Linked DNA regions of Chloroflexus aurantiacus J-10-fl. The protein of the gene in region 1 binds, or shares a complex with, the protein of each later gene. Links are inferred from orthologs where the notes say so. Each region holds a gene or a part of one and is shown on either strand. Other genes may lie near its edges.

The links.
Region 2: the proteins of CAUR_RS11845 (region 1) and CAUR_RS05380 are in contact, whole or in part, in a cryo-EM structure (PDB 8Z21), measured with the Escherichia coli proteins. The link is inferred for Chloroflexus aurantiacus J-10-fl from one-to-one orthologs.

The regions. Positions count from the first base shown.
Region 1 is NC_010175.1:3,075,410-3,079,302, reverse strand. Bases 270-3,251 are described here. They hold CAUR_RS11845 (ABC transporter ATP-binding protein), read left to right. Parts: upstream 270-1,243; coding sequence 1,244-2,260; downstream 2,261-3,251. Other genes in these bases: CAUR_RS11840 (ABC transporter ATP-binding protein), read left to right, coding at 2,276-3,251; CAUR_RS11860 (N-carbamoylsarcosine amidohydrolase), read left to right, coding at 270-783. Outside these bases: more of CAUR_RS11860, read left to right, coding at 139-269; more of CAUR_RS11840, read left to right, coding at 3,252-3,379; CAUR_RS11835 (hypothetical protein), read left to right, coding at 3,403-3,591; CAUR_RS21235 (hypothetical protein), read right to left, coding at 3,653-3,893. UniProt on the Escherichia coli protein: Part of the ABC transporter complex OppABCDF involved in the uptake of oligopeptides and of the ABC transporter complex MppA-OppBCDF involved in the uptake of the cell wall murein tripeptide L-alanyl-gamma-D-glutamyl-meso-diaminopimelate.
Region 2 is NC_010175.1:1,420,653-1,424,380, forward strand. The notes cover bases 672-3,488. They hold CAUR_RS05380 (ABC transporter permease), read left to right. Parts: upstream 672-1,486; coding sequence 1,487-2,491; downstream 2,492-3,488. Other genes in these bases: CAUR_RS05375 (ABC transporter substrate-binding protein), read left to right, coding at 672-1,423; CAUR_RS05385 (ABC transporter permease), read left to right, coding at 2,503-3,480. In the rest of the region: more of CAUR_RS05375, read left to right, coding at 1-671; CAUR_RS05390 (acyl-CoA dehydrogenase family protein), read right to left, coding at 3,701-3,728. UniProt on the Escherichia coli protein: Part of the ABC transporter complex OppABCDF involved in the uptake of oligopeptides and of the ABC transporter complex MppA-OppBCDF involved in the uptake of the cell wall murein tripeptide L-alanyl-gamma-D-glutamyl-meso-diaminopimelate.

The sequences.
Region 1 (3,893 bases):
CCAGGGGATGGTACCATCCCGCTGCCTGTCACCCCAGCCTCTGCTGTTCGGCAGCATAACTAGAGAGCTTTCACAGCGGTTCAAGCAATTATTTCCTGCACCCTCTCCCCCGTATCTGGCGGAAGGAGGATATTGTTCATGGCCGATTACGATCATCTCACCGCCGACTACCGCCGGCACGGCCTGGCCGGACGGGTCGGCTTTGGCACCTCGCCGGCTTTACTGGTTATCGACTTCATCAAAGCCTACACCACGCCCGGATCGCCCCTCTACGCTGCGCCAGGCGTACCCGACGCGGTGCGGGCCAGTCAACCACTGCTGGCAGCAGCTCGTGCAGCGGCGATCCCCATCATCTACACCACGGTCGCTTACGCCAGTGATGGCCGTGATGGTGGTATCTTCGTCCAGAAAGTACCGGCACTCCGCCAGCTCACCCACGAATCACCGCTTATCGCCATCGTCGATGAACTTGCGCCGCAACCAGATGATCTGGTGATCGAAAAGAAGTATGCCAGCGCCTTCTTCGGTACCCATCTTGCCGCAACGTTAACCGCATTACGGATTGACACACTGATCATGATCGGCTGTTCGACCAGTGGCTGCATTCGGGCCAGTGCAGTTGACGGCATGCAACACGGATTTCGGGTCATTGTACCCCGTGAGTGTGTCGGTGATCGCGCTCCGGAACCCCACCTCGCCAACCTCTTCGACATCGATGGCAAATACGGTGATGTGGTCAGCGTGAGCGAGGTACTGGCGTACTTGCAGCAGTTTGCCGGCTGAGAGCGTATGCTGCGTCAAAAAAACCAAAGGCCGTGGCATAACCACGACCTTCAGCACAGCAGGAGGGGGGAGATGAATTGTGGTGGAGCGAAGGGGATTCGAACCCCTGACCTTCTGCGTGCAAAGCAGACGCTCTACCAACTGAGCTATCGCCCCAAAATAAGAGAGAATAGAGAGACATTCTCTATTCTCTCCTGGTTGGTGGGCGTAGGTGGACTCGAACCACCGACCTCAATCTTATCAGGATTGCGCTCTAACCTGCTGAGCTATACGCCCTCACAACGCCGAAGAGTATAGCACAGCCTGGGGATCATGTCAAGTCATGCGAAATCCTTGACAGTAACCGGTTTCTTGTGGTACTATCCCCAACATCCGCACAGGAAAAGGTAAACATAACAAAGCAGAGGCATGGTCACGTTCGCCAGAAATTCAGTGCGACACCGTAACAGAGGATTAATGTATGGCTCCATTGCTAGAAGTTCGTGACCTGCGCACCTATTTTCACACGCAGGACGGCATCGTCAAAGCAGTTGACGGTGTTTCTTTTTATGTCAATCGCGGCGAAACCCTCGGCATCGTGGGCGAGTCGGGGTGCGGTAAGTCGGTTACATCGCTCTCCATTATGCGCCTGATTCCCAGTCCGCCGGGCAAGATTGTCGGCGGGCAAATTTTATTTGACGGCGAAGACCTGCTCCAGGCCAGCGAAGAGGAGATGCGCCACATCCGCGGGAATCGGATCGCGATGATCTTTCAAGACCCCATGACATCACTCAATCCTGTCTTGACGGTAGGGCGTCAGATTACCGAGTCGCTTGAATTGCATCTCAAGTTGAGCAAAAAAGAGGCACGTGACCGGGCCATTGAGTTGCTTGATATGGTCGGGATTCCCTCGGCCAGCAAGCGCCTCGACAATTATCCGCATCAGTTTTCGGGTGGCATGCGGCAACGGGTGATGATTGCAATGGCGCTGTCGTGCAATCCTGAATTACTCATTGCCGACGAGCCTACCACTGCCCTCGATGTGACGATCCAGGCCCAAATCCTTGAGTTGATCAACCGCCTGCGTGAAGAGCTTGAGACAGCGGTTATTCTGATCACCCACGATCTCGGCGTGGTCGCCGGTATGACTGACCGTGTCACGGTAATGTATGCCGGCAAGGTGGTCGAAGAGGGACCAACGAGCGAGATCTTTGCCAATCCACGGATGCCATACACGATTGGATTGCTCCGTTCAATTCCGCGGCTCGATGAAGAGCGTGGTCGTCGCCTGACACCCATTCGGGGTCTTCCACCCAATTTGATCGACCTTCCCCCTATTTGCCCCTTCAGTCCACGCTGTGATTATGCACGTGAAGAGTGCCTGGCAAGCGTGCCGGAATTACGCAGCGTTGGCACCGATCATCGAGCGGCCTGTCATTTCGACATTACGCTAGAGACACCTGTTCCGCGAACGATGACCACCGATGTGGCGGCTTGATAGATGAGGCGATGCATGACTACGCTGAAACAATCATCCGGTGAATACCTCATCGAGATCAAAGATCTCCGTATGTACTTCCCGGTAACGCGCGGAATTATCTTCCAACGACGGGTTGGTACGGTCAAGGCGGTCGATGGGGTGAGCTTTAGTATCAAACGCGGCGAAACGCTCGGTCTGGTCGGCGAGTCGGGATGTGGCAAGAGTACAACCGGACGTGCAATTCTGCAATTGTACCGACCAACCAGCGGTCAAGTGTTGTTTGAAGGTACCGATCTAACCAAACTGAAGGGAAATGCGCTACGCCAGATGCGGCGTCGGGTGCAGATGATCTTCCAGGACCCCTACGCCTCGCTCAACCCGCGCATGACGGTTGGTGATATTATTGCCGAACCGATCCGGGTTCACAAACTACGCGAAGGGCGCGCCGTGCGTGAACGGGTCGAAGAATTGCTGCATCTGGTTGGCTTAAACCCCGCCTTCGCGAATCGCTACCCACACGAATTCTCCGGTGGGCAACGTCAACGGATTGGTATTGCCCGTGCGCTGGCCGTCGAACCAGACTTTGTGGTCTGTGACGAGCCGGTATCCGCGCTCGATGTCTCCATCCAGGCCCAGGTGGTCAATTTGCTGGAAGAATTGCAGGACAAACTCGGTCTGACGTACCTCTTCATCGCCCACGACTTGAGTGTGGTCAACCATATCTCTGACCGGGTAGCGGTGATGTACCTGGGTAAGGTGGTCGAACTGGCCGAAGGGCCAAAGCTCTATTCGATGCCACTCCATCCATACACCCAGGCACTGCTCTCGGCGGTACCAATTCCCGACCCGAAAGTGGAAAAGCAGCGACGCCGGATCATTCTTGAGGGTGACGTACCCAGTCCGCTCAATCCGCCACCTGGATGCCATTTTCACACCCGCTGCCCGATTGCCATTCAAAAGTGCAAAGAAGAAGAACCGCCCTTCGTGGATTACGGAAATGGCCATTTTGCCGCATGCTGGCGTGCACGCGAAAGTATCACGCTGATGCCGGAAGTGGCACGCAAGCAAGCCGAGGCCGTCGCCGCACGCATTGCTGCCGATGCCGGCAAGGTGAAGAGCATCTCGCACGAGCATTAAACGTGCATTGACGACCATCATCGGTGTCATCACGCACTGGATTGGTTGCCTTACCCGCTCGTTATGCGCGTGTCGCAGCGTTTGGAGTGCGGCAGCCATGCTGCCGCACCAGCCGTGCTTCGTGCCAGGCGCGTGGCACGCTGTTGACCCTGCCGGCCACACGCATTGCTGCCGATGCCGGCAAGGTGAAGAGCATCTCGCACGAGCATTAAACGTGCATTGACAACCATCGTCGGTGTCATCACGCACTGGATTGGTTGCCTTACCCGCTCGTTATGCGCGTGTCGCAGCGTTTGGAGTGCGGCAGCCATGCTGCCGCACAGCCGTGCTTCGTGCCAGGCGCGTGGCACGCTGTTGACCCTGCCGGCCACACGCATTGCTGCCGATGCCGGCAAGGTGAAGAGCATCTCGCACGAGCATTAAACGTGCATTGACAACCATCGTCGGTGTCATCACGCACTGGATTGGTTGCCTTACCCGCTCGTTATGCGCGTGTCGTAGCGTTTGGAGTGCG
Region 2 (3,728 bases), 1.7 Mb from region 1 along the record:
AAAGGTTGAGGTTTCAGAAGACGGTACCGTCTACACATTCACCTTACGGCGCGATGGCAAGTACAGTGATGGGACACCGCTGACGGCACGTAACTTTGAATACGCCTGGAAGCGTCTGGCCGATCCTGAGACTGCCGGTGAGTACCAGTCGCTGCCGTGTGGCATCATCAAAGGCTACAGCGAGTACAGTGCCGCTGCGTGCCAGGGTCTGTCGATGGAAGAGGTCATGCAGCTCGATCTCGAGAAGCTGCGCGACGAATTTGGCGTCAAGGCCATCGATGACTACACGCTGCAGATCGAGCTGGTCGCACCTGCTCCCTACTTCCTCAGCATGGCAGCCCTCTGGATTGGCGCACCGGTGCGTGAGGAGGATGTTGCGAAGGGTGACGACTGGTGGTACTACCCGGAAAACTACATCGGTAACGGCCCGTTTGTGCTCAAGGAGTGGGAGCACGACAGCAAGGCAGTGTGGGAGCCTAACCCCAATTACGTCGGTCCGCTGGGTCCGGTCAAGCTCAAGCGGGTTGAGTACTACATGATCACCGACGGTCAGGTAGCGTTCCAGGCTTATCAGAACGGTGAGATTGACATCCTCGGTGTGGGTGCCGAAGACCTGGCAACCGTTCAATCTGATCCCGTCTTGAGCAAGGAAGTAATTGACGTACCCGGTTCGTGTACCTTCTACTTCGGCTTCAACCTGGCGAAGCCACCGTTTGACAACAAACTGGTGCGGCAGGCATTTGCCCAGGCGCTCGACCGTGAAGCGTATGTACGCGATGTCTTCCAGGGTCTGGGGACACCGACCTACAGCTTTATTCCACCCGGTTTTCCTGGGTACCAGCCTGATCTGAAGCTGTGGGAGTTTAACCCGGAGAAGGCGAAGCAGACGCTCGCCGAAGCCGGCTATCCGGATGGGCAGGGGCTGCCTGAAATCCGGCTTACCTATTCAGGTACGGCACGTAACAATGCTCGCTTCGAGTGGGTAGCCAACCAGTTCAAGCAGAATCTGGGGATCGATGTGATCCTTGATCCGATTGATCCGACAGCCTTTGCTGCGGCCACCAAGGACAATCCGCCGCAAATGTTCTCGCTCGGCTGGTGCGCCGACTACCCCGATCCGCAGAACTGGATCTCGTTGTTCCAGACCAACGGTCTGCTCAGCGCACGGGTGAACTACTCGAACCCGCAACTTGATGAGCTGGTGCGCCAGGCTGACGTTGAGCAAGACCCGGTGAAGCGGGCCGAACTGTACGCTCAGGCGCAGAGGATTCTGGTCGAAGATGCACCGGTGGTCTTTATGCTCAACAACGGTGGGCCGGTACTGGTGAAGCCATACGTGAAGGGTATCACACCTGACACCATCACCCCACTCGATTACTGGCTTGGCTTCTTCAACCTGCCCAACGTTGATGTCCAACCATAGTCGGCGTTCCTGAAGCCCTATCGGTGGCGCGAGATAACCTGCTCGCGCCACCAGAGCATGCCTATGACAGCCTATATCATTCGGCGCATTCTGTGGAATATCCCCGTTCTCATCATTGTTGGCTTTATTACCTTCGGTATTGCCAAGCTAACACCGGGTGGGCCATTCGATACCCAACCTGAACGGCGGCAGCTCTCGCCGCGGGTTGAAGCAATTTTGCGTGAGCGCTTTGGGATGGATTTGCCGTTCTGGCGGCAGTTTACCCGCTATATGTTTTTTGATATTGTGCCCGATACGCGCACCGGTGAATGGAAGATTCAATGGGGTGCCATTGCCGGGAATCTCGGCCCAACCTACGCTTCACGCGGAGCGCGGACGGTACAGCAGGAATTGTTTGAAGGCACACCATCCCGACCGAGTAAGTTTTATTATTCGGCACGTCTGGGGTTGCAGGCACTGGCCTTTGCCGTTGTGTTTGGCATTCCGCTTGGTATCCTGGCAGCATTACGACAAAATACCTGGCTTGATTATCTGCTCTCACTCTCATCAACCATCTTTGTTGCGTTGGGAACACTGATTACCAGTCTGATTCTGGTCATTATCTTTGCCGTCATCCTCAACTGGTTTACGGTTATTCCAGACTGGAATGATCCGATCAAGCCGTGGGTCTTGCCAACCGTCGCGCTTGGTTCGACCAGCATGGCATTCATTGCCCGCCTGACGCGGGCCAGCGTGCTGGAAGTGAAGCGTCAGGACTATATTCGCACTGCGCAGGCAAAAGGACTGGCCGGCCACGTGATTATCTGGCGTCATATGCTGAAAAATTCGTTACTGCCGGTGGTGACTATTCTGGGGCCGGCGCTGGCCGGTTTGATTACCGGTACCCTGTTTGTTGAAACTATCTTTCAGGTTCCCGGTATGGGTCGCACCTTCGTTGACGCCATCGGTAAGCGTGACTATTCGATGATTATGGCCGGATCGCTCATCTATGTCTTTTTCCTGGGCATTGCCAATTTACTGGTCGATATTGCTTACGGTATTCTTGATCCACGTATTACCTACAAGTAGTGAGGAACAGTGTGACTTCATCGGCCAGACCACTGACAAATCCTATCGACCTTCAGAACTTAAATACGAAACCGCGTAGCTTGTGGTCAGATGCACTACGCCGGCTGCGCCGTAATCGGGCCGCAATGGTAGGGTTGCTGGTTATTGTGCTGTATGTGATTGTTGCAATTGCCGCACCGTGGCTGGCACCCTACAACCCTGTTCAGCAAATCCCGAACAACAGTTTACGTCCACCGGCCTGGGTAACCGATAATCCGGCCCGGATGGGGGTGCCGGAGCATCTGCTGGGCACCGATACCCTGGGCCGCGATGTGCTATCGCGCTTAATGTATGCGATCCGGGTCTCGCTGATTGTCGGGATTGTGCCACAATTTGCCATTCTGCTGATTGGTGTCACCATCGGCTTAATATCGGGCTTTGCCGGCGGTTGGCTCGATAATCTGTTAATGCGGTTTACCGAGATTGTAGCCGCCTTCCCGGATTTGCTGTTCATCATCGCGTTATCAACCGCATTTCGCGAAACGTGGCTGGGCCGTACCTTTAATGGCCTGTTGCTGATTTTCATTGCGGTGTCGCTGGTCAGTTGGACCGGCATTGCCCGGCTGGTACGCGGTCAGGTGTTGTCGTTGAAGGAGAAGGAGTTTGTAGAGGCGGCCCGCACCATCGGCGTGCCTACGCTGGCCATCCTCTGGCGGCATATTTTGCCCAACACTCTGGCTCCGATCATTGTGTCCACGTCGTTTAGCATTCCGGCGTTGATCAGCGCCGAAGCTGTACTGACTATTCTCGGTGTCGGGATGCGCCCCTCGCTCGATCCCGATAATCCGTTCCCTACCAGTCTGGGTGTGATGCTGACTGAAGGCTACAACAATCTATCATCCGGGCCGTGGTTGCTCAGCTTTCCGGTGATTTTGATCGCCGGTCTGATGCTGTCGTTCACCTTCCTCGGCGATGGATTGCGTGATGCGCTCGATCCGCGTGAACGGTAAGAGAGCAGGTTCCCTCGCCGTGGGTGGCAGAAGCGTAGCAGCAGCATTTCCGCCCCGCACGCAATGCTGCACATTTCGGAGAGGATACCGTTGCCAGATGGGATTGCCCGTGGTGCATGGGTATGCTGCGGCAGCCACGCTGCCGCAGCAGCCGTGATCACGATCAGGTACGGGGGCAGCGGGAACCATACGTCACCGCCGGTTCCCGCCCCCAGACCCCTCAATACAACCGTACCTTGTAACCAACC